Regions from separate parts of the Virgibacillus tibetensis genome, predicted to be linked through region 2. Evidence: riboswitches for the same ligand, from Rfam matches in the RefSeq annotation. Region 2 holds a riboswitch; each other region holds the start of a gene.
The links. A riboswitch is a leader RNA that binds a small molecule or an ion and turns the genes downstream of it on or off. The one in region 2 is predicted to bind S-adenosylmethionine.

Region 1 (8,485 bases), on a different contig from region 2:
TATCCAAAAGGATGAAACTGTAATTGATGCTACATGCGGAAATGGAAATGACACAGTGTTCTTAAGTAAAATCGTCGGAGATAACGGGCATGTGCTTGCATTCGATGTTCAAGATCAAGCAATCAGTACTACAAAGGAACTATTAATAAAACACAGTTGTACGAATGTATCTCTAATCAAGGATAGCCACGGTAACATTACTCAATATCTCTCACCAACAAGGAGCGTAATTGGTGGTGCTATTTTCAATCTTGGATATCTACCGAAAAGTGATAAATCCATTATTACGAAGAGTGAGTCTACAATAGCTGCAGTTAATTCAATTCTTAAACAATTAAAAAAAGATGGTCTCATCGTGGTTGTTGTCTATTACGGCCATTCAGGAGGACAAGAGGAAAAAGAGTCTCTCCTTAAACATGTTATAAATCTTAACCAAAAAGAATACAATGTCATGCAATATGGATTCATCAATCAAAAAAATGATCCTCCATTTGTATTGGCCATCCAGAAGAAATAGATCCCCGGATAATTCTCCTTCCTTATCCGGATTTTATTTTATAATACATTTTGGTATTCAAATGGAAGAACTTCGCCTTTATTCCACTTTTTCTTAGTAGTGCTTGTTTCATCTGTTTGCCACCATCAAGCCGCTTCACTTTAGGGTCACCTAAATATAACCCTACTAATCCTTGGTAGACCATCTCATGGAATAGATGATTAGGCAATCCCTGAACACCTTGATGAGCTTGTTCTATAAAAAATTTAATTCGCTCCTCCATTGTTTTCTTGGTTGGAAAATAATTACAAAAGTTTAATTCTGCCTCCAGTTCGTCTTCCTTTTGGTCAATATAATAATCTAACAAGATATGTAAACCTTGCATATAAGGAAAATAACCATTGTAAATTTTAGATGCAAGCTCCTTTGATGTGTTTCCACCTAATGTATAACCGACTAAACAATAGATACCTAAAGTGGAACCTGCAGCAGCAGAATACTCATACCATGGCAAACTCAAGCCCGATTCTATTGTAGTTTTATGCCAGTTGGTTAATCGTAATACTCTCTCCTCTTTTATAACATGCTTATGTACTTGCAATTCACCATACATGCACTCTAATTTCAATAAATAATCTTGAACAACAGGATAGTTATTGAGCTTGCGCAATGTGTTCTGACAAGTTCTAACAAGGTCCACCAGATAGTCTCCATCTGATTGATCTTCACGTAATTCATAGTAGTTTCCAGTCTTGTTTTCTGGCGACAGTGCGTCTATCATCGATTGATGCAACAAACGAAAATCATCAGGGTCATGAGAAGTACTTCGGTCACATAAGTTATCCAGATAATCACTAATCGTCTGGTAAGCAACAATAAACTGAATCGCTTCTCTCCACTTTTCTCCTGCCAGCAAGGCATACACTGCCCCGCCCTGGCAATGAAAGCGCTTGGATTCGATACTTGCAATAGCTTGGGATCGTAATTCTTCATTAGGAATTTCCTCTGCACGATTTCTCCAATACGCCAGCTCTTTTTTTACTGCGGGAAAAAGTTTACGGTAAACAGTAAACATAAATGATAATGCGGATGTTGGTATACGACTTGCCAACTTATATCCTCCATTCTAGAAAACGTACTCTTATCTTTGCTATACTAACTATATCACCATATTTTTTAGGAGGATACAAATGATACAATCATATAAAGGCGCAAAACCATCTATTCATGAAACAGCTTTTATTGCAAAAGATGCCACGGTTATCGGAGATGTCACAATTGATGAACAGTCTGGTGTTTGGTTTAAAACCGTTATACGTGGCGATATTTCCCCAATCATGATTGGGAAACGTGTCAGTATTCAAGACTTGTCCATGCTTCATCAAAGCCCGAACCTTCCATTAATTATTGAAGATGATGTGACAATTGGCCACCAGGTTACACTGCATTCTTCAGTCATACGAAAGAATGCTTTAATAGGAATGGGTTCTATTATATTGGATGGCGCCGAAATTGGGGAAAGTGCATTTATAGGTGCTGGAAGCCTAGTACCACCTGGCAAAAAGATTCCACCACATACATTGGCACTTGGAAGACCAGCAAAGGTGGTTCGAAAGTTAACGGATGAGGATTACGCTGAGATGGAACGAGTTAGAACTTCCTATGTGGAAAAAGCAGCGTATTATAGAATAAACACAGAAATGTAAAGCCATGTAAACAGGCAATCCTACCATACGATAGGATTGCCTGTTTGATTATTTAGCAGTTAATGCTTTGAGTTCCTCTACCTTATCAGTTTTCTCCCAGGGGAATAAAATATCCGTTCTGCCAAAATGCCCATAAGCAGCTGTATTTTTAAAGATAGGCTTTTGTAAATCAAGCATACGAATAATTCCCGCAGGACGTAAGTCAAATATTTTTCGAACCGTATCAACTAAGATGTCTTCGCTTACGGTCCCTGTCTCAAAAGTGTTGATCGCAATGGAGACTGGTTCGGCTACCCCGATTGCATATGCCAACTGTACTTCGCAGGTTTTAGCTAGGCCTGCTGCTACGATATTCTTAGCAACGTATCGTGCTGCATAGGCTGCAGAACGGTCTACCTTTGTTGAATCTTTACCACTAAAAGCTCCTCCACCGTGACGAGCATATCCACCATAAGTGTCAACAATTATCTTACGACCTGTCAAACCTGCATCACCTTGAGGTCCACCGATAACAAATCGGCCTGTCGGATTAATAAAATACTTGGTCGACTTATCTAACAATTCCTTGGGAACTACTGGGCCGATAACATGTTCTATTATATCTTTTTCAATTTGTTCGTTCGTAACACCCTGATGGTGCTGGGTTGATATAACAATGGTATCAACTCGTACAGGTGTGTTATTTTCATCATATTCAACAGTTACTTGAGTCTTTCCGTCCGGACGTATATAATCTAGTATTTTTTCTTTACGTACATCTGCTAGGCGCTTTGCCAGTTTATGAGCCAGTGAAATAGGCAGAGGCATTAATTCTTCTGTTTCATCACAAGCGAAACCAAACATTAACCCTTGATCTCCTGCACCAATTGAAGCAATTTCCTCATCGCTTTTTTTTCCTTGACGAGTTTCTAATGCAGTATCCACACCACTTGCAATATCAACAGACTGTTCATCAATTGCTGTCAGCACTGCACAGGTTTCTGCATCAAAACCGTATTTCGCACGTGTATAACCTATTTCTTTTATTGTTTTACGGACAATTGCTGGGATATCTACATACGTATTCGTAGATATTTCCCCGGCAACTAATACTAATCCTGTGGTTACTATAGTTTCGCAGGCCACACGGGCGTATGGGTCTTCCTTTAATATTTCATCCAGGATTGCATCTGATATCTGATCAGAAATTTTATCTGGATGTCCTTCCGTTACTGATTCGGATGTAAATAAACGACGATTCGCAGCCATTTGGCTAAATCCTCCCTTTATATGGTAATACGGTACTCTATATCTTATGATTTGTATTCATTCAAAGTCATTAATCAACAAAAAAAGCCTTTCCTGCAATTGAGGAAAGGGTCTGTGGCCTTTCGCTCTTATTGTTCAAGGAAAATTCCTTGCTCCAGGTGAGCACCTTTTCACATGACGTGATGGTTGCTGGGCTTCATCGGGGCTGTCCCTCCACCAACTCTGAATAAGAGAGTATCCGTTCGAATTTAGCTTAAACGAAATAGGGCTGGTATGTCAACTATTTATAGAGGTCTAACAATAATGACACGAAATTATTTAAAATTAATACTATTATTAGTATGGACTATACTTTCAAATGTGTTATACTATTAATCAGATTTAAGAAATATACATTATTATCTAGTTGTCTCCATACAAAATCATCAAAAAGGCAGGTATCTACATGAAAACTGTTGAAAAAGTATTATTAAAGAAATTGAGTTCGCATAGGAACATACTAACTAATCTTACTGTACCACGTTTAGTAGAGAAAATATTATCCAGGAATGAAGGAATACTAACAGCTACTGGAGCTGTTCGTGCAACTACTGGAACATATACAGGGCGATCACCTAAAGACAAATTCATCGTCAAGGATGAAGTTTGTGAAGATGTTGTTAATTGGGGTTCTGTAAACCAAGCAATTGATGAAGATTCCTTTAATAAACTTTATAAAAAAGTTGTAACTTATTTAAGTGAGAAAGAAGAATTGTATCAATTTAAAGGCTTTGCGGGTGCAGATGCTAATTATCGCTTACCTATTAAGGTGATTAATGAATACGCATGGCATAATCTTTTTGCTCGTCAGTTATTTATTACCCCTGAAGAATCCGAACTAGAAACGCACGAATCCGAATTTACTGTAATATCAGCTCCAACATACAAAGCGGATCCTGCTGTAGATGGCACTAACTCTGAAACTTTTATTCTTGTGTCTTTCAAACAGCGTGTGATTTTAATTGGTGGGACAGAATATGCCGGTGAAATTAAGAAATCAATTTTCTCTGTTATGAATTATTTATTACCTCGTCAGAATATTTTATCCATGCACTGTTCAGCAAACGTTGGTCTGGAAGGAGATGTTTCATTGTTCTTTGGATTATCGGGAACTGGTAAAACAACTTTGTCTGCTGACCCATACCGACGCTTGATTGGTGATGACGAACATGGATGGGGACCTAATGGTGTTTTCAATATTGAAGGCGGCTGTTACGCTAAGTGCATCAATTTGTCAAAGGAAAAGGAGCCTCAGATCTATGATGCTATTCGCTTCGGGTCTGTCCTGGAAAATGTAATACTGGACGACGATACTCGACTTCCTAACTATGATGATACTTCTCTAACCGAGAATACTCGTGCAGCATACCCATTGGAAAATATTGATAACATTGTAACTCCGAGTGTTGCAGGACATCCGAATACAATTATTTTCCTTACTGCTGATGCATCTGGTACATTACCACCAATCAGCAAGTTAACGAAAGAGCAGGCGATGTATCACTTCTTAAGTGGATACACTAGTAAATTAGCTGGTACAGAACGCGGGGTTACAGAACCTCAGGCAACTTTTTCAGCTTGTTTTGGCTCTCCATTTTTACCATTAGCACCATCAACTTATGCCGAGATGCTTGGTGAAAAAATCGATCTCTATGATTCCAATGTGTTTTTGGTTAATACTGGTTGGACCGGTGGCTCATATGGTGTTGGTGAACGTATGAAGCTTTCCTATACCCGTGCCATGGTTCATTCAGCTTTAGAAGGTGAGCTGAACACTGTTGAAACCACTATTGATGAAGTATTTGGCTTAGAAATCCCAATTCATGTTCCAGGTGTACCTGATGAAGTGCTTGTACCAAAGAATACGTGGGAAGATAAGAATGCTTATGAGTCTACAGCAAAATCACTCGCTTCAAAATTTCATGAAAACTTCAATAAATTTACACAGGCAAGTGATTCTATTAAGCAAGCAGGTCCACTTTATAAAGGATAGTATGAATTTGTTTCCTCATCCCAAAAGGATTTTATTTATATGAGTGAAAGGTTAAACAGGTTAAGCCGTTTATCCGTATTAAAGCAAAATAATGTTGGATTTATGCTGACAACCGACCTCTGTATAGAGGTCGGCTTTTTTATTTCTTAAATTAGATTGCAACCCTATTTTATCGTGATTTCTTGTAGTTCTTTTAATCTCCTCCCCATAGGCATTCACACATTTTTTCATAAAAGCATAAAATAGTTTGACATATCATTACTGAACTGAAAGGGTCGAATTATATGAAAAGAGTCAGATATCTCGTTTTATTTCCGTCTGTATTACTCCTTTTTCTTTCCGCTTGCAATACAAATGAAACCACCAAGATCCAGCTTGCAGAAGTTACACGTTCTCTATTTTATGCCCCTCAATATGTAGCGATAGAAAAAGGTTTTTTTGAAGAAGAAGGGTTGGATGTGGATTTGCAAACAACCTGGGGTGGCGACACGACAATGACAGCCTTATTATCAGGAGGAGCAGATATAGCTCTAGTTGGATCAGAAACCTCGATTTACGTCTATGCACAAGATTCAAGGGATTATGCGATTAATTTTGCGCAATTGACTCAAACAGATGGGACATTTCTTGTTGCGAAAGAGCCGAAACCTGATTTTACATGGGAAGACCTTACTAATAGTACTTTCTTGGGCCAGCGCAAAGGTGGTATGCCACAGATGGTAGGTGAGTATGTATTAAAGCAAAATGGTATTGATCCTCATAACGACTTGAACCTTTTACAAAACATTGATTTTGCCAATATTCCTGGTGCATTTGTTTCGGGTGATGCAGATTATGTTCAGCTATTCGAACCAACTGCAAGTATTTTTGAAAAAGAAGGTCAAGGTCATATTGTTGCTTCTTTTGGTGAGGAATCTGGAAAAGTTCCCTACACCGTTTTCATGACAAAACAAAGCTATATTGACGAAAATGAAGACAGTGTAATAAGTTTCACGAAAGCAATATATAAAGCACAGCAATGGGTTCAGAAAAATAGCTCAGAAGAAATTGCAAAAGTAATTGAACCTTATTTTGAAGATACAGACTTAGATATACTAACTGCATCCATTGAGCGCTATAAGGAACAGGATTCTTTTGCGACTGACCCTATTTTAGATGAAGAAGAATGGAATAATTTAAAGAATATTATGGAGGAAGCTGGTGAATTACCGGCCGATGTTCCACATGAGGAGCTTGTAAATACACAAATAGCAGAAGAAGTTATTAATAACTAAGGAGGAGATCTGTTGTCATTTCTAACCTTAGATCATGTTTCCCATCACTATTTTTCCAAAAACAGCTATACCAAAGCTTTAGATGATATCAACCTATCTATAAAAGAAGGTGAATTTGTTGCACTGCTTGGACCTAGCGGTTGCGGCAAATCAACTATCCTATCAATCATCGCAGGTATTATGAAACAAACTGCTGGTAATGTGTTATTACAGCAAAAAACGATAAAGGATTCAGAGCTAGCCATTGGCTATATGCTTCAACAAGATTATCTATTTCCCTGGAAAACAATTATTAGTAATGTTTTACTAGGCCCCAAAATTTCCAATAATAAGTCAGAAAAAATGGAAAGAAAAGCTTTGAAATTGCTTGCCGAAGTTGGCTTATCGGAAGTAGCCGATGCCTTCCCCAGTTCTCTATCTGGGGGGATGCGACAACGTGCAGCTTTAGTTCGGACATTGATAAATGATCCGAAGATATTATTGCTGGATGAACCATTTTCAGCACTGGATTATCAGACAAAACTAAAACTTGAAGATCTCGTATCAAGTCTTTTAAAAAGCTTCAACAAAACAACCATTCTGGTTACACATGATATTGGCGAAGCTATTGCAATGAGTGACCGTATTTTCATTATGAACGCCAACCCAGGGGCTATTGCAAAAGTATTTGAAGTACCAATTGAACTACGTAATGAAACTCCTTTTTTGGTTAGAAGACATCCAAAATTTCAACTTATTTTTGATAAGATATGGGATGAATTAGATAAAAAAGAAGCAGAATCTGTGGACCAAAAGGCGGTGTCACCAATTAATGGAACCAAAAGCTGATCATCTACTTTTTGAGAACTATAAAAATGAGTTGAAACAAGAGAAGAAAGTCGTTTTTATTTGGCAAATAAGTATTTTGCTAGCTTTCTTTACTCTTTGGGAAATCGCCAGTCGTTTTTATTGGATCGACCCATTGTTGTTCAGCTCCCCGTACAGGGTTTTTAAGTTACTGGCAACCAGGTTTAACGATGGCTCTATGATCACCCATGTACAAGTAACTCTTTTTGAAACTGTTCTTGGCTTTATAATTGGAACAATAGCAGGGATTCTTATTGCGACACTTTTATGGTCCTCCAAAAGATTTTCCAGGATAATTGACCCCTACCTTGTAATTCTAAATGCAATGCCAAAAGTTGCTCTCGGGCCTATCATCATTGTTGCACTAGGTCCAGGATATATATCCATTATTGCAATGGGTGCGATCATATCTGTAATTATTACCACACTTGTTGTATACTCTGCGTTCAACGAAGTAGATCCAAATTATGAAAAAGTCTTAAAAAGTCTGGGAGCGACCAGGTGGCAATGTTTCAAGGAAGCTATTTTTCCGGCAACCATACCAGCTATGATTTCTACATTAAAAGTAAATGTAGGTCTCTCCTGGGTAGGTGTCATTGTTGGGGAATTTCTAGTCTCGAAGCAAGGACTTGGTTATTTAATTATCTACGGATTCCAGGTGTTTGATTTTACATTAGTTATGGCAAGTTTAGTGTTAATTGCAATTTTTGCAGCAATTATGTACAAAATCGTAGAAAAGCTAGAGTATTGGTTAATTAAGCATTCAATCTGAATAAAAAAATCGCCATTCAGGCGATTTTTTAATATACATTTTTTATATGATCCATGCAATGCTTTAATACTTCATCCTTCATAATAAAGCTGAACTGTTGATTATATTTTA
Region 2 (8,485 bases):
TTGAAGATACAATCCAAACAGAGAAAGCAGATATAGGATACTATGAAATAATGCCAGATGAGTATGATTTTATCGTTGCAGTATCAACATTAGAACACGTTCATTCAGAAGTCATTTTGGAAGCCGTGATTGAAAAAATGGCGTATGGTACAAGAATAAATGGAATAAACTGCCTCATAGTAAATTCAGAGGTTGAAGAAATTGATGTTAAAACCAACGAGAAATTAGATGCACTAATGGAGGTTAACCTTTCCACAGAAGATATGATGAGTAAATTAAGTAGCATTTATACAGGGTGGGAGGTATTGCAAACAATAGTGAAACCATTAGAATACAACATTACTCGAAATGAAAAATCATTATTATTAAAAACCAACGCTATTACATATGTTGTAAGGAACCAGGAGCGGTAAAAGCGTAGTGTGTTTTTCGTAGCGGAATCAGAAAAATTTTAGCATAATTCAAATTTCCACTGTGTCATCTTTTTTATTAAAGTTGCTATAAATTGGCCTCTACTTGAATAGAATTTCCCCTATGCTACAAGTGATTTCTAAGATATATGTTAAAATAAATACAGCGCTCAGAAGTTATTTGCTAAACAAAGCAGCTTTCTGGAGGATAGGGTTAAAAATATTAAAAAATCAGGTGAGGATATGGAACGCAATACAGTAATAATTGATAAAATAACAGAAGATAATTACAAAGTATTTGCTTTACTAAGTAATTATTTGAATAATGCACCTGACTTTATTAACAAAGAAGAAATTGATGAGCTTGTTAAAGATGGTGTATCTCATGAATATGCCTTTCTTGTAATACTAGCTGCTGCTTTTGGACTTGATGTTGTTGATAATCCTGAGGATAAGGAATTGTTCAACGAGTATTTTAAGAAGATGATTCATAAGCTTGAGGCAAATGATTATTATAACAATGCCTATTATAAAAATATCAAGATACCAACTATAAAAATCGGCAATACGGAATTAAAATATGAAAAATATAAACCTTTCGAGGGTTTTGTTTGTAATGACATAATGAAAACAAAAGAGGGAAGGCAAATTCCCCAAATTGGATTTTTCGAAACGGAATTCATGTTTCCAGCAATTTTAGAAAATGATAGAATCTGGATGACGATTACTCCAAATGAAATAGAAACGATGAAAGAAGACATTGATAAAGCGTTTGGCAACGTACTTACTTTTGGACTTGGTCTTGGTTATTATGCCTATATGGTTTCTGAAAAGGAAACTGTTGAAAGCGTCACGGTAGTTGAAATTAATGAAGATATTATTAATGTTTTTAATAAATATGTTTTACCACAATTCAAAAACGCCGAAAAGATTAAGATCATTAAAGCAGACGCTTTTAAATTCGCAGAAAAAAACATGTCTACAAGTAAATATGACTTTGTTTTTACAGATTTATGGCATGATGTTTCTGATGGAATAGACATGTATTTAAAAATGAAAAAATATGAAAGACTTAGTCCCAATACTGTATTTACGTATTGGATTGAAAAGTCTATCTTGTGCTATTTATAACAGAGTTACAGTGAGCGATCCTCAAAAAGAGGTTCGCTTATTTGTGTCTTCTGAGCCAAACAGAATATAGAAGTCCGTGGGGTGTGATCCTGCACGCTAGTCCTTTTCAGAGATGGGTTCTTATGTGGTGCTTCGGAAAGATATTCGCTTTTCGCGGGCGAAGGTTTAGCATCCCCATGTAGAGAGCTGGTGATTTTATTATATATAGATACATTTTCTAAACATGTGTGTTACATAGATGAAGAGACGACATTCTATGTAGTTAAATAACTATCCTCTTGGAGAATTTAAAGGTAATATAATTGTCCATACGGGAGATGAAAAAAATAACGTGCGTCTCATAAAGTGATATAATGATAGAAAGGGCTATTAGCCTATGTAGTTCAAACAAATTGGGGTGAGGTCATGTTTAAATCGGTATTATTTTATACAAACAAATTAAAGCCAATGAAGCGTTTTTATGCAAATGTACTGGAATTGGATATTACGGATTCGGGAAGTGAATATTTCACTGTGAATGTAGGAGAGACAGATATTACATTCCAACACTCGGAAACGCCATCATTTTACCATTTCGCAATCAATACTCCAGGTAATCAGTTTATCATCATGAAAGAATGGATAGAGAGTAAATTGACATTGAACCTAAGCGGGGGCGTAGACAAAATTTACTACCAAAGTCTTGGTGCAGATTCCATTTATTTTGAAGATCCTGCAGGGAACCTGATCGAGTTAATTGCCCGCAGGAATCGAGATCTGTTCGGCCCCTTGACGAAGGAGGCATTCTTCGATGTAAGTGAAGTTGCAGTAACGACGCCATATCTTTCCCAGGTCGGAGAAGAGCTGCAGGATATCGGAGTCCCGCTCCGGCATGGGACAGAAGTTGAACCTGATGAAGCGAATTACCTGGGAAGAGGCGATTCCTTTGTCGTTCTTGTACCACCAGCCTGGAAGTGGGAGTTTGCGAAAAGGAAGACAGAGACACATCCGCTTGAAATCACATTCCAGGATGGGCAGCATGTCACGTTGAATGCAGAAGGGGTTATTGTGTCTTATAAAGATTAATAGGTATGTGTTTATTTTAATCTAGTAGCTATTACGTAATCCCTGTTACATGCTTTTTTTGGCAATGTAGCGGGGATACTTATTTTGAGAAAAAAGACCGACCAGAACAAAACGATATATGTTACGCCTTCTGCTCGTATTACTGCAAATGATATTCTTTTAAAAATTGTATTTCTTCCTTTGATAAAGGCTGATTCTTAATCCTTAACCTTCCTTCCAGCATCGCTTTTCCATTCACCACATCACTTTCTGACAGAATACATGGGATTTCATACGACACGGGATTTCCTTCCTGATCGTAAAACAAATAGCCTTCTTTATCGTCAAAAATAAAAGAGTTGATTTTCATATTTGGTGTTATAAAAAGCGTGATCTTTTCAACGTCATTCCACATTACTTTTATAAGCGTCTTTTTCTTTATCTTCTTTTCGATTAAAGCTTTCAAAGCGCTTAACGAAATTGCTTCTTCCATTGTCTTTACTCCCTTCAAGTAGTTGTTTATCAGCATAGAATTAATTCTCATTCTCTTTATCTTTAACATATATTTATCTTGTTAATCCACTTTTAAAGCTTCAGTCATGTTTTGGACTCGAAGTGAATGCGGGGGCTCGTCCTATGCATTATAATGAAGGGAACAACTTAGCTGAAACGCCTGTTGCACAAAACCGAACAGTTCCTGCCACCGTTCGGTTTAACTAGAAGCTTTGCATCATAGACGAATTTATCCTGGTATCGGGCGGGCACCTGTGGAACAGATGGGCTGACTGCATTGGCATTGACGCTTACGGGAAGCAGTCATTACATATGATTTTCCAGACCAGCCAAATGAGCTGCTTTCCTATTTTTCAAGTGAGTCCCCGGAGAATCACCCAAAACTAAAGAAATCATTTCAATAAGGGGGAGGATTTATTTTCTATTATGTCGAATAAAGTAACAATCATGAAACTAAAGAAAGCAGTGGAATAATGATAATAGATGAAAAGAAAAACAAACGGTTTGATTTAGTAGTATCTAATGTAAGGAAAACATCTGAAGAAGTAGACTGTTCAGGTGCATCGGCTTTTATTATTCATAATGATAAAATAGTTACAGAAGAATATTGGGGGGAGCATTCTAAGGAACCCAATGCAAGACCTATACAAAAAGACACACAGTTTCATGTTGCATCAGTACGGAAAAGTTACATAGGTTTCGCAGTTGCATTTGCGGTAAATGAAGGGTACATAGGCTCAATAGATGACTCAATTCTAAAATACCTTCCACTGAATAAGATGCAAATATTAAATGGAACTACAATAAGACATTTATTAACACATACACATGGTTTAAAGAGTGTTAATGGGGAGATTACCCGAGAATTTCAGGCAGGTAAGAATTGGGCGTACCGAGGTATTGGAATTAATATTTTGACGCAAATCGTTAAAAATACAACTGGAAAATCGGTAGCTGAGATAGTAATTAACAAAGCACTTAAACCTCTAAATTTAATGGAGACAGGATGGTACAGTGAAATAAATGAAAAACTTGTTGATGTAATACGACAACCTAATGATAAAAGTTGGACTACAAGTAATAGTACCGACGGCGACAAGATGAATATGTATGTATCACCAAGGGACTTGGCTAAATGGGGATATTTTCATCTTAAACAGGGATATGTAAATGGGAAACAAATTATAGCAAATAAAACTATAGATATGGCTACATCCCTTCAAAGCCCCAGTTTATTAGATACTGAACTACCACAAAACGGCTATTTGTGGTTCGTAAAAGACTTACCTGCTAGAAAAACAGAAATTGGTCAACTTGTACCGAAATGCTCCTATCAAATATTAGGCTATACAGGAGTAACTCTCCTGGTTATACCGCAGCATAATCTCGTTGCAGTGCGTGCATTTAATAGTTTTGGCTCTCCTGATGGATTTGATTATTTAGCCGATGTTCGAAAATTTGGCGATACTATAATGACATGCTTATTTAACTAAATGCTCAAGTGTCAACACAGTTTTAATTACAGAAGCTATGTTAAACTTAGCTAAAATTTCAAAAAGGGGAATAATGATGGATACTTTAACAATTAAAGAACTTCAATCAAAAAATGAAATAGTAGAAGCATTTCCAGTTATGAAACAATTACGAACTCACCTCAACGAAGAAACATATGTCGATTTAGTTTTAGAGGCAAAAGAGAAAGATAGATATAAAATGTTTGCTTTAATTGATGGAGAAGAGATAGTTGCGGTAACTGGTTTTATGCCTATGATAACATTATATTATGGTAGATTTGTATGGGTATGTGATTTAGTGACCGCAACGAATAAGCGTTCAAAAGGGTATGGTGAAAAGCTACTTTCATATGTTCATGAATGGGCAAAAGAAAACAATTATGAAAGTGTTGCTTTGTCTTCGGGATTACAGCGTACGAATGCACACCGTTTTTATGAAAATAGAATGGGTTATGAAAAAGTAAGTTTTGTATTCAAAGCGTCTTTGAAATAAGTTGCTATCGAACTAACGCACTCTCTTTAGTTAAAGATGATACGATTAAAAAATACATACTATAACCGTTCCTTATATTAATGTGATGAGAGTAACATATTTAATGAATCGGCTGAATACGTGGTGCTGTGATTAGAAGGGTAGGGCCCACTAATACGTCAACATCTTCAAATGCTTTTACTAACAAACGGCGTTCTTGCTGCTCCTGTAAATAGTGGTTGGCGTTAGTTATTACACCGACTTCAAGTATAACACGGACATCGGTTCCAAATCCTTCCAGATTGCTCTGTAGCATGTCATGATGATAGTAGGCAGATTCTGCTGCAAGAAGGGTATACCCTGCATTTATTGACGTGGATAATTCAAGAATTTCATTTTGGAAAACAATTGACCCCATTTCCTCCATCTTCTTGACTATCCTATGCAAACACTGGGGGCGTTAACGACACTGGAGAGCGTCTTTAGCATGTTCGGTTAAGGATAAGACCATCAACTAGATTCATGCTTTCTTTATGACGAATAATTATACAAACATTGCCAGGCATTGTTCGCATACTGGAAGCATGAGAAGAACCGTCCCTATGATTGTATTGATTATCTAACTCTTTGTCTTCTCATCCATTGTGTAGCTACCCATTTTTCTCCTGCGATTACGGGCGATCCACCGTGTAAGGTTCGTTCATTTAGGTCGTGGTTGGTATAGAAGTATTCAAAGTAAACCGCCATCCCCTTTTTCGGCGAAACGGAGAAATTCAGCTCGGGGAAAAAGGTTTCTCCGCCTTGTTCGACCTCATTTAAGTACATGATCAGCGTGCTGATCCGATTATTTTTGGAAGCTTTGCTTGTAGCTGAGAAATAATCAAAATGAGCTTTATACTCTTGTCCAGGCGTATATTTTAGAATTTGGAGCCCTTCTGCGTGTTCGGCGGGGATGTTCATAATATTGGATACTCTTTTTTCAATGGTAGACAGAATGTCATGTTCATTTTCTTCAAAAAACATGCTGCTGCTTGTTCGAATTTCATTTACTTCCCGGGAATCTCCGATTTTTGAACGATGCATGTTATCTTTTGATAATCGAATGAGTTCGTCGCACTCTTCATCGCACAATACATTCCCTAAAACTACCACGAGCGGTTCTTCCAGACGGGCAACAATATGAATCTCTCGATCTTCTGTTTGAAACCGGTTTTCGACGTGATGAAAAACGGTTTGTTCTTTATCGGAAGTTTGTTCGTTTACCTTTGTCAACGTGCATCGACTCCTTCAATAATTTTAATTTCTGAACAAGGCTTTCTGGATGTAGTGTTCCAGTATTATTATACTACAATTTTCTTTATTTTTAGTGAATTATCTTTATTTTTAGTAAATTACGGTCTTTAACTATGGTGCGTTAGTTTAACAAGGTATAATTCACCATGGTGTAGAATTGTACGAACAGTGGCAGGCACTGTTCGCATACTGGAAGCATGAGAATCGCTTCCATGATAGAAAACTTGACAATTCGTGTAGAACTATGTAGAATATTGTCAAATTACATAATTAATTTTTTTCTTATCTAGAGAGGTTGAGGGACTGGCCCGAAGACGCCTCGGCAACAGACAAATGCTTGTACTGTGCCAATTCCAGCTAGCGATGCTAGGCAGATGAGAAGAGTGATAACTCAGTTTAAACTCTTCTTTAATAATGAAGAGTTTTTTTCGTTCTTGCATTTGCATTTCAAGAGAAAAACATCAGAAAAGGAGACAGGAACATGACTGAGAAAATACAACAAAAACTAGATGCAGATGTAGCGGTGATTGGATTAGGCTCGATGGGGAGTTTTGCATTTTGGCAGCTTGCTAGAATGGAAGAAAGCGTAATCGGGTTTGAACAATATAGACCAGGTCATGAACATGGTGCAGGCCATGGGGAAACACGGATTTTCCGGACGGCCTACGGAGAAGGTGTAGATTATGTTCCATTGCTGCAGGAAGCACGTGGCCTATGGAGAGAGCTTGAAGCTGAAACAAACGTAGAAATCTATACTGAAAATGGTGGAACAATGTTTGGTCCTGAGGGGGATCTATTTATAGAAACGGTAGAGGAAAGTGTCCATACGTACAAGCTTCCGCATAAAGCGTGGAAGGGAGAAGAAGCAAGAAAGCATTTTCCAACGATTAATTTTCAGGATCATCATAAAGTGATCCATGAACAATTAGCCGGGTTCATTCGACCAGAACTAGCAATTGAAACAGCTGTAAAACGAGGCGAAGAGCTTGGTGGGACTGTATATTCTGACAGCCGTGTGACAGCAATCAAGCCAGATCCTGACGGTGTATCCATTTGGTGTGGTGATACGCATTTTAGAGTGAAAAAGGTTGTTGTGGCAGCAGGCGGATGGACGACAGATCTTTTGCCAGATGTTCACTTGCCTGTAGAACTTGAACGCCAGGTTTTGGTTTGGTATGATGCGAAAAATCCTGAATTGTTTAAAGCGGAAAACTTTCCGATATTTTCCCGAGTTAAGGACGGTCTAGGCTTTTATGGTTTCCCAAGCCTTGATGGGAAGACTGTAAAAGTTGCCATCCATCACGGTGGTGAATCGGTTGATCATCCGGAGAATGTCGACAGAGAAATTCATGATACGGATTTGGAACCAGTGAATCGACTCGTAAAAAAATATTTGCCGAACCTTAAAGAGGAACCTATTAAAGCGAAGACATGCTTTTATACGAATACACCGGATGAAAATTTTGTTGTCGGTCCTGCACCAAATTATGATAATGTAACACTTCTTGGACCAATGGCGGGACATGGTTTCAAGTTTGCACCAGTTATGGGGAAAATTGCAGCACAATTAGCAACAGGTCAACAGCCTGTATTACCAATCGATATCTTTGATCCAGGTCGATTCAACAAAAAATAAAAAAACATAATTTATGAGAGAGAAGGAAAATAGAATGAAAAAGAGTTTAATTGGAAAGACGTTTGTATTTTTAATTGGTGTATCATTACTTTTACTGGCAGCTTGCGGCTCTACAGAAAATTCAGGGGATGAGGTAATTAAAGTAGGAGTTGGTTCAGCAGAAATACCAACATGGAATCTTGTAAAAGACTTAGCTGAAGAGGAAGGAATTACCCTTGAAATTGTAAAGTTTGATGATTACGTTCAGCCAAACCTTGCCTTGGATAGTGGAGAAATTGATTTAAATGCCTTTCAGACCGTTGTGTATTTTGATAACTTCATAACCGAAAGAGACCTTGATTTATCAGCGATAGGAACAACATCCATTTGGCCGATGGGAATTTACTCCCAGGATAAAGGGGATATAAGTGACCTGGAAGAAGGCGATCAGATTATTATACCGAATGATCCGACAAATCTAGGTAGAGCGCTA
Region 3 (8,485 bases), on a different contig from region 2:
GAGCAGGAAATCCTAAAATTGCAGATAGGGGATATGCCGATGCAGATCACTATATATCAGGGCAGAAAATCTCCACCGATCTCTGCCGATATTACGATTGTAATTGATGTTATTCGTGCATTTACAGTTGCTCATTATGCCTTTATAAATGGGGCTTCCTGCATATTTCTTGCAGAAACAACGAAGCAGGCCTTTCAACTGAAAGAGGAAAAACCTGATTATCTGTTGGCTGGTGAGGAGGATGGCCTGGCCATAGAGGGCTTTGATTTAGATAATTCTCCATATAAAGTAAGTAAAGAAAATCTTTTCCGAAAAACACTGATTCAAAAGACAACTAATGGTGTTCGAGCTACCTTAAATTGTTTGCAATCAAAACACCTCTTTGTTACTGGATTTACAAATGCGAGAAACACAGCAGAATTTATTAAAAAGAAATTGGTGGATGGAAGAAAGAAAACCATTCATATCATCGCATCCCATCCGAGCGGGGATGACGATCTTGCTTGTGCCGAGTATATTAAAGCAATACTAGAAGACTCAAATGCTGTTTCTTCTCAGAAAGCAATAGAAAGAATTAGACACTCCCATGTGGCTGATAAATTTTTTGACATGGAGAATGATGCATTTGCATCAGTGGATGTTGATTATTGTTTAAGGGAGCTGCATTCAGATTTCGTAATGAAAATAAATAAGACGTGTAAAATTCCGATGATTGAGAGGGTCTATAAATGATGAAGCCAGAGTTAATTTTACCAGCAAGGGAAGTGAAGCCAAGAGATAAAGGGTTAACTGTCTTAATTGACAATGGAGCGCCGTTGAATTTATTCAAGGATACTATTAACAGCGCAAGTGACTATATTGATTTCGTTAAATTTGGTTGGGGTACGTCACTTGTAACAACTTTTATACAGCAAAAGATAGATTATCTGGGTGTTCATAATGTTGAGTATTTTTTTGGGGGAACGTTATTTGAAAAGTTTTTAAATAAGGATAAAATAGATGACTTTTATAACTACTGCAAGCAATTTAACTGTAACTATATTGAGATTTCCAACGGGACTGTGGCACTATCCAATACAAATAAAGCAAGGTTCATCCGCGATTTTGCAACAGAATTTACAGTTTTTAGCGAAGTGGGCAATAAAGATGCTTCCAAATCCAGGGATCAGAGTTCAGCTGAATGGATTGAATACATTCATGAGGATATGGAGGCCGGTGCAAAGAAAGTGATCACAGAAGCGAGAGAAAGTGGTACTGGTGGAATATGTCAGGAAGACGGAAAAGTGCGAACAGACATTTTTGAACAACTCACGGATTCTGGTATTTCGTTTGAACAGTTAATTTTTGAAGCGCCAACTAAAGCAATGCAAACTTTTTTTATTCAACAAGTGGGTTCGAATGTCAATCTTGCCAATATTCCTTTATCAGATGTTATTTCTTTAGAAACATTACGTTTAGGGTTGCGATCGGACACGTTTTATCTGGATGTGTAGAAGTTAAGCTAACTAAGGCTCATTTTTTTCGAGGAGGAATTGGTATGAGAGAAACAAATAAAGTGTTTCATTTAGCGATCCCATGTAAGGAGTTGGATGAAACTGCAGACTTTTATGAAAAATTGGGATGCAGAATGGCAAGAAGATATAATGATCGGGTAACATTTGATTTTTTTGGTGACCAGGTAGTTTGTCATTTAAACCCAGATAGTATAGATGAAATGCCTCAAATGTATCCACGTCATTTTGGGGTTACCTTTTTGGATAAGGAAGAATATGATCAGGCGCTGAAATGTGCAATTAGAGAAAAATTACCATTTTTTAAAGAACAAATGATACGTTTTGAAGGAAAACAAGAGGAACATATGACATTTTTCCTGGTGGACCCAGCTAATAACTTATTGGAATTCAAGTATTATCATGACCCTGTAATGGCTTATTAACGTAATTTGGATTAGTTGAGAAATACCTCCTGATCAGGCGATAAAATATAAAGATGGATGGAGATAAATTAGCTGCAGGAGGGGACCACACTGTTTGGTTCTCTCCATTTCTATTCAGGTTATTGATATGCTGATTTACTGTTTGCAAAAAAATACTGCTGGATTTATCTGGGGAAAGAAAGTATTCCGGATTTCTGTTATCATAGATAAGGATAATACTAGTTTCATAGGGGGTTGACCATTTGGATTTTAGAGAAAAAATGAATGTAAAACAAATTGAGAAGTGGAAGCGGATCGGTAATCGGATCGGCGTTATACTGGGTATCCTGGTATTACTCTTTATTTTGTCCTTATTCGCTTTTGATTGGATCACAGATTACATATGGATGAGTACACTTGGCTTTAGTGATGTGTATACTACTATTTTGGGAAGTAAAGTATTGCTTGGTGCTATAGGGTTTTTCCTGTTTTTTGCACTTAGTTATTTAACACTTTCATGGATACGAAAGTCATATATTAATCATTTCGACCAGCACCAGCTGCCACCAGTTGTACTGAACCGGAAAATGAGTAATCTTATCATATTTGCTGCTGCACTATTTATTGGAGCAATTGGCAGCAGTATTGTGCAGGGGATAGGTTGGGAGCCATTCCTGAAATTACTGAATCATGCAACATTTGGTGAAACCGATCCTTATTTTAACATGGATATTTCATTCTATTTATTTATCCTGCCATTTGTAGAGTTTGTTATTTATCTCTTGCTTGGCTTTAGTATCTTCTTCTTGATTCTGGAGGCAGGTGCTTATTCTGTTTTCAATATGTACCGAATGAGCCGTTCAGCCCAGCTGCACATGGGCATAACACTTGGATTCATTGGCTTGCTTCTGGCTGGCCTGCATCTATTGGCGCCATATGGCACGCTTTTGACAAATAATGTGAATATATTTCAGGAGAGTGTAGTGCATGGCTTAAGTTATACAGACCAGCTTATTAATATTCCGAAATCGTATATTCTGGCAGCTGCAGCAATCATTGGAACGATTTGGATGATCATTTCACTGAACCGTGGAAAGTTAGTTTCGATGGCTGTTCCAGTAGTTGTTTACTTGGTACTGGTAATAGCAGGTCAAATAACTTCCGCACTTGTACAGAATTATGTTGTTTCACCTAATGAATTCTCTAAAGAAACCCCTTATCTGGAGCATAACCTTTCTTTTACGAGGGATGCTTATGATTTAGATCGTATCGAAGAAAAAGAACACCCGGGTAATGATTCCCTGGACGCAGAAATGATCGAGCGAAATCAACTGACTATTGATAACGTACGAGTTAATGATTCAAGACCATTGCTCGATATATATAATCAACTGCAGACATTTCGTACGTATTATCGATTTAATGATATTGATATTGATCGTTATGAAATTGATGGAGAGTACGAGCAGGTCTTTATTGGTGCAAGAGAATTAAGTACAGGAGACCTGCCATCACAGGCACAAACATGGGTTAACCAAAACTTGAGATATACCCATGGGTACGGGGTGGCGATGAGTCATGTTAATAAGGTTACCAGGCAGGGTCAACCCGAATATATGTTGAGCAATCTGCCGCCAAAAGGCGTGCTGGATATAACGCGTCCACAGATTTACTTTGGCGAAGAACCTTATGGAAATGTTATTGTTGGGACAAAAGTTGATGAATTTGATTACCCGTCAGGTGATGAAAACATCTCCTCCCGTTTTGAAGGAGATTCAGGAATTCCTTTAGCTGGGATCAATCGGCTGTTGTTTTCCTTGAGTGAAGGCTCTTTCAGAATGCTGGTGTCTGACCAAATAACGGAGGAAAGCCAATTGCTGGAGACACGTAATATTATGGAGAGGGTAAAGCGAATCGCACCGTTTTTCCAATATGATCAAGATCCATATATTTTTGTCAGGGATGATGGCAGTCTTGCTTGGATTATAGACGCTTATTTAACGGCCGAACGTTATCCATATGCAGAGTCACATAAAGGCAATGAAAATTATATTCGAAATTCGGTAAAAGTAGTCATTGATGCTTATACTGGGGAAGTGGATTTTTATATTGTAGATCCGGATGAGCCATTGCTGCAAACCTATCAGAATATATTCCCTGATTTATTTACGGAAGAGATACCAGAAGATGTGCAAGCGCATTTCCGTTATCCTGAAATGTTGTTTTCCATCCAGGCTGCTATGTTTGGAACATATCATATGTCTAATTTAGAAGTATTCTATAATCGGGAAGATTTTTGGCAATTTCCCACTGAAAAATATTTCAATAAAGACGTAGACGTTGAACCTTACTATATCACCATGAAGTTACCTGAATATGATGAAGAAGAATTTATTCTTATGATGCCATATACGCCAAGAAATCGTCAAAACATGGTTGCGTGGATGGGTGTTCGGAATGATGGAGATAATTATGGAGAACTGTTTGTTTACCAGTTCCCTAAACAAAAAAATGTGTATGGACCGCAACAAATAGAGAACCGGATAAATCAGGACAGTACGATCTCCCAACAGTTGAATTTATGGTCACAAGGCGGATCAGAGGTTATACGGGGAAATCTGTTAGCAATTCCAATTGAGGATACGGTCATGTATGTAGAACCGATTTATATTGAATCATCCAATGCAACATCACTACCTGAAGTTAAACAAATTGTCATTGCATATGAAGATCATATTGTAATGGAAGAAAACTTTGACATTGCCCTTGAGCGGATGCTCGCACTGATTGACCCAGAAGTGCAAGTTGAAGTGGATGAAGAAGCTGCTGAGGGAACAGAAGATCCAGTACAGGTCATTACTGGTGCAGAAGAAACGCTACTCGAGTTCTCGGATTTGTTTAATGCTTATCAGAATGCATTATCTCAAGGAAACTGGGAAGAAGCTGGAGAGATTATGACTGAAATAGAAAATATGTTAAGCGAAGTTGAATAAGTATTATAGGAAGGCGCTCCAGTTAGTTGGAGCGCTTTTGTTCGTTGTATGGACTGTAATATATTGAATATGTTATTGGCAATTTTAAGTTAATTCTAAATTCATACTTGATTTATCGGATTAATTCGAATACACTATATCTAATAATTAAATATTCTTATCAAGAGAAGCTGAGGGAACTGGCCCTATGAAGCTTCAGCAACCTCTGACATATGTCAGAAAGGTGCTAATTCCAGCGGGAGCAATTCTTGAGAGATAAGAGTGGAAATAACTAAAATGGAACAGCCCTCTTTTCTCATTAAAGAAAAGGGGGCTATTTTGTGGAAATATACAGTTAGGCATAGCTAGTTCAAGAAGTCCAGTGAAAAAATGACACATCGAATTAGAACACGACTATAAAAAATTGCGAAAAGAAAGGTTGATCGTCATGAGTGACATCGTTATTTTATCAGGAAGTCCCTCTGAATATTCCCGGTCTGATAAAGTGCTGAAATACTTAGGAGACTTAATTCAAGATGAAAATTTCAAGGTAAGTCATATTTCCGTAAAAGATGCACCACATAAAGACATATTTCAGGGGAATTTTGAAAGTCCGGCTATCAAAGAAATTGCGACATTAATACAGAATGCTAGAGGAGTTATTGTTGGATCTCCGGTTTATAAAGGCGCTTATTCTGGAGTTCTCAAAGCATTAATTGATGTACTCCCACAGGATGTGTTGCAACATACGCCAGTATTACCATTAATGACAGGCGGAAGTATGTCCCACCTCCTGGCGCTTGAGTATACATTGAAACCAGTGCTGGCAACATTAAAAGGCCATAATTTAAAAGGACTTTACTTACTTGATAGTCAAATAGATAAAAATAAGAAAAATCCAATTATAGATGAGGATCTATTAGGACGTACAAAAAAGCAGCTTTATTACTTTCTCGAATTAGTAAACAATCAAAATCCGGTAGTCTCATCAACTTACTAAGTATCTGTAAACATGAACAATAACCTAAAGGAGGAAAAATAATATGGCAAAAAGAAGAATTTATTTGAATGCTTTTGATATGAACTGTGCTGGTCATCAGTCTCCGGGCTTATGGACCCATCCGGAAGATGAGTCCCACCGTTATAAAGATAGCGAGTATTGGATTGAACTTGCTAAAACATTGGAGAAAGGACGATTTGATGCTGTTTTCATTGCAGATGTGCTGGGTACGTATGATGTTTATGAAGGATCAAGAGATGCAGCAGTGCGTCAGGGGGCACAATCCCCAGTTAATGACCCGTTATTAGTTGTACCGTTAATGGCTGCAGTAACAAAGCATCTCGGATTTGGTGTGACAGCTTCAGTTACGCATGAGCATCCCTATCCATTTGCTCGCAGGATGACTACATTAGATCATTTGACGAAGGGACGTGTGGGCTGGAACATTGTCACCTCCTACCTGAAAAGTGCAGCAGTTAATATGGGTTTGGAAGATCAAATGAAACATGATGAGCGGTATGATTTAGCGGCAGAATACTTGGATGTGTGCTATAAACTATGGGAAGGAAGCTGGGAAAAGGATGCAGTTAAGTTGGATAAAGAAAACGGTATTTTCACTGATCCCAGCAAAGTACATGATATTCATCATGAAGGGAAATACTTTAAAGTCCCTGGCGCCCATTTAAGCGAGCCATCACTCCAACGGACACCTGTCATTTATCAAGCGGGAGCATCTGCGAAAGGTCGTGCATTTGCAGCTGAAAACGCAGAATGTGTTTTTATTGGTTCACCAACATTAACCGTAGCTAAAGAGACGGTTAAACGGCTGCGGGATGATATCGAGAAAACTGGGAGATCACAAGAAGAAGTCAAAATTCTTACGATGTTTACACCGATCGTCGGCAGAACGGAAGAAGAAGCTCATGCGAAATATAATGAGTATAAGAATCATATCAGCCATGAAGGAGCATTAGCTTTATTTGGTGGTTGGACCGGAATAGATTTATCCGAATATGACTCAGATCAGGTTATCAGTTATATAGAGAATGATTCGATTCGTTCAGCGCTTGAAGGTTTTACAAAAATAGACCCTAATAAACAATGGACAGTTGAAGAGATCAAGAACTTTGTAGGTATTGGCGGCATGAGCGCCTATGCTGTCGGATCACCCGAACAAATTGCCGATACGATGGAGGAATGGGTTAATGAAGCTGGAGTGGATGGATTTAATATTGCCTATGCAATAACTCCCGGCACGTTTAAAGACTTCATTGAATATGTAGTACCAATTCTACAAGAAAGAGGTTTGGTTCAAAAAGAGTATGAAGGAACTACATTAAGAGATAATCTGTTTGGTCGTGGCGAGGAATTGCCAGATCATCATCCGGGAAAAAGGACAAAAGAGGTGTTGGCAAAACAGTAATTACCTTATGAAACTGGCATGCTGACTAGTAGTTGCACTTCTTTGAAAAAAGAGCCCTGTATCCTTAACCTTTGTCTATTCAGTCCCTAGGGAGGAAAGAAACCACGGGATGAATAACGGGTTTTGATACCTATCACAAAACTCTATTTTTCATAGAAAACGAAACGATCTTTTAATGAAGGAAAAGAGGTTGGGACATAACTAAATGGGAAGAATGAGAATCTGAACAATTGGAACTTAGCGTAGGCAAAATACGCAGACTCCTGTGGGAACAGCACGAGCTGAAGATCCACTGTGTGAAGTGCTCTTCTTCACACAGTTAGCTGAAGCCGTGCCCACGGAAAGCGGAGTATTTTGCCGAAGCGATACATTTGCTCAGGCGTTAATGTTCGAATTTTCCTGAATAATTCCTCTTTTGTTCCAACCTCTTTTAACTAGAAGGAAAGCTATTTAATTAAAGAAATAATCGATTCTTTACTATCTAAAGTACGCGTATGTTCGGAACGGAATCTGTTCCGATAACTGCTATGAATACAAAAAATCTTGTTTATGCAATCATCCATGACTGGCACCGCCTATATGTATTGGAGAACTTTCGTTTTTAAATACATCGCCAAGCTTAGCACCTATTACCATGTATTCACTTTGCATTTCCATAAAATTCTAGGGTGGTTCTTTTAAATACGAAGATGCGCTTTAACTGGTAAATGATCAGAGGCATGAGGTAGTTTTGTTATTATTTCCGTATTAATAACTTCAATACTGGGAGAGGAAAATATGTAATCTAACCTCGATCTCGGTCGGAGTGATGGATAAGTACTTCCTTTACCATTTCCTGCAATATACCACCCATCGGAAAATTCACAGATCAATTTCTTCCAACCTCTTGAACCAGGCTTCATATTAAAATCACCTAAGATAATTAGGGGATGAACATAATTATTAACTTGGTTCACCAAAAAATTCGTTTGCATTCGTTGAAGAAACGGATTCAAACTAAAATGAGTTACATTTACTTGAAGTAGTTTTTCGTTTAGTTGAAGGGTTACATCAAGTATTGACCTTCCTTCGATCAGTCGGGATGCAACATCAAACGGAAGTGTTTTTGTGTTTAAAATTGGAAAACGTGACAAGAGGGCATTTCCATATTGTCTTACAGTTACTGAATTCCTGAC

Region 1: linked by a shared signal. The riboswitch ahead of metK (methionine adenosyltransferase) and the one ahead of solA (N-methyl-L-tryptophan oxidase) in region 2 are both predicted to bind S-adenosylmethionine.
Region 3: linked by a shared signal. The riboswitch ahead of ssuE (NADPH-dependent FMN reductase) and the one ahead of solA (N-methyl-L-tryptophan oxidase) in region 2 are both predicted to bind S-adenosylmethionine.

Annotation. Positions count from the first base shown of each region.
Region 1 covers NZ_JARZFX010000009.1:4,926-13,410, forward strand. The annotation lists gene QGM71_RS15325 (tRNA (mnm(5)s(2)U34)-methyltransferase) at 1-517, shown strand, start outside; gene QGM71_RS15330 (tetraprenyl-beta-curcumene synthase family protein) at 540-1,607, opposite strand; gene QGM71_RS15335 (gamma carbonic anhydrase) at 1,687-2,202, shown strand; gene metK (methionine adenosyltransferase) at 2,251-3,450, opposite strand; SAM riboswitch class I at 3,576-3,683, opposite strand; gene pckA (phosphoenolpyruvate carboxykinase (ATP)) at 3,896-5,482, shown strand; gene QGM71_RS15350 (ABC transporter substrate-binding protein) at 5,767-6,756, shown strand; gene QGM71_RS15355 (ABC transporter ATP-binding protein) at 6,769-7,584, shown strand; gene QGM71_RS15360 (ABC transporter permease) at 7,568-8,374, shown strand; gene ytkD (RNA deprotection pyrophosphohydrolase) at 8,403-8,485, opposite strand, start outside.
Region 2 covers NZ_JARZFX010000012.1:19,107-27,591, forward strand. The annotation lists gene QGM71_RS17190 (class I SAM-dependent methyltransferase) at 1-413, shown strand, start outside; gene QGM71_RS17195 (spermine/spermidine synthase domain-containing protein) at 654-1,541, shown strand; gene QGM71_RS17200 (hypothetical protein) at 1,947-2,606, shown strand; gene QGM71_RS17205 (hypothetical protein) at 2,746-3,078, opposite strand; gene QGM71_RS17210 (serine hydrolase domain-containing protein) at 3,572-4,591, shown strand; gene QGM71_RS17215 (GNAT family N-acetyltransferase) at 4,668-5,105, shown strand; gene QGM71_RS17220 (hypothetical protein) at 5,206-5,502, opposite strand; gene QGM71_RS17225 (2OG-Fe(II) oxygenase) at 5,700-6,356, opposite strand; SAM riboswitch class I at 6,657-6,758, shown strand; gene solA (N-methyl-L-tryptophan oxidase) at 6,859-8,013, shown strand; gene QGM71_RS17235 (MetQ/NlpA family ABC transporter substrate-binding protein) at 8,048-8,485, shown strand, end outside.
Region 3 covers NZ_JARZFX010000024.1:15,240-23,724, reverse strand. The annotation lists gene QGM71_RS20960 (2-phosphosulfolactate phosphatase) at 40-732, shown strand; gene QGM71_RS20955 (phosphosulfolactate synthase) at 729-1,493, shown strand; gene QGM71_RS20950 (VOC family protein) at 1,538-1,936, shown strand; gene QGM71_RS20945 (UPF0182 family membrane protein) at 2,197-4,908, shown strand; SAM riboswitch class I at 5,063-5,170, shown strand; gene ssuE (NADPH-dependent FMN reductase) at 5,336-5,887, shown strand; gene QGM71_RS20935 (LLM class flavin-dependent oxidoreductase) at 5,931-7,310, shown strand; gene QGM71_RS20930 (endonuclease/exonuclease/phosphatase family protein) at 7,988-8,485, opposite strand, start outside.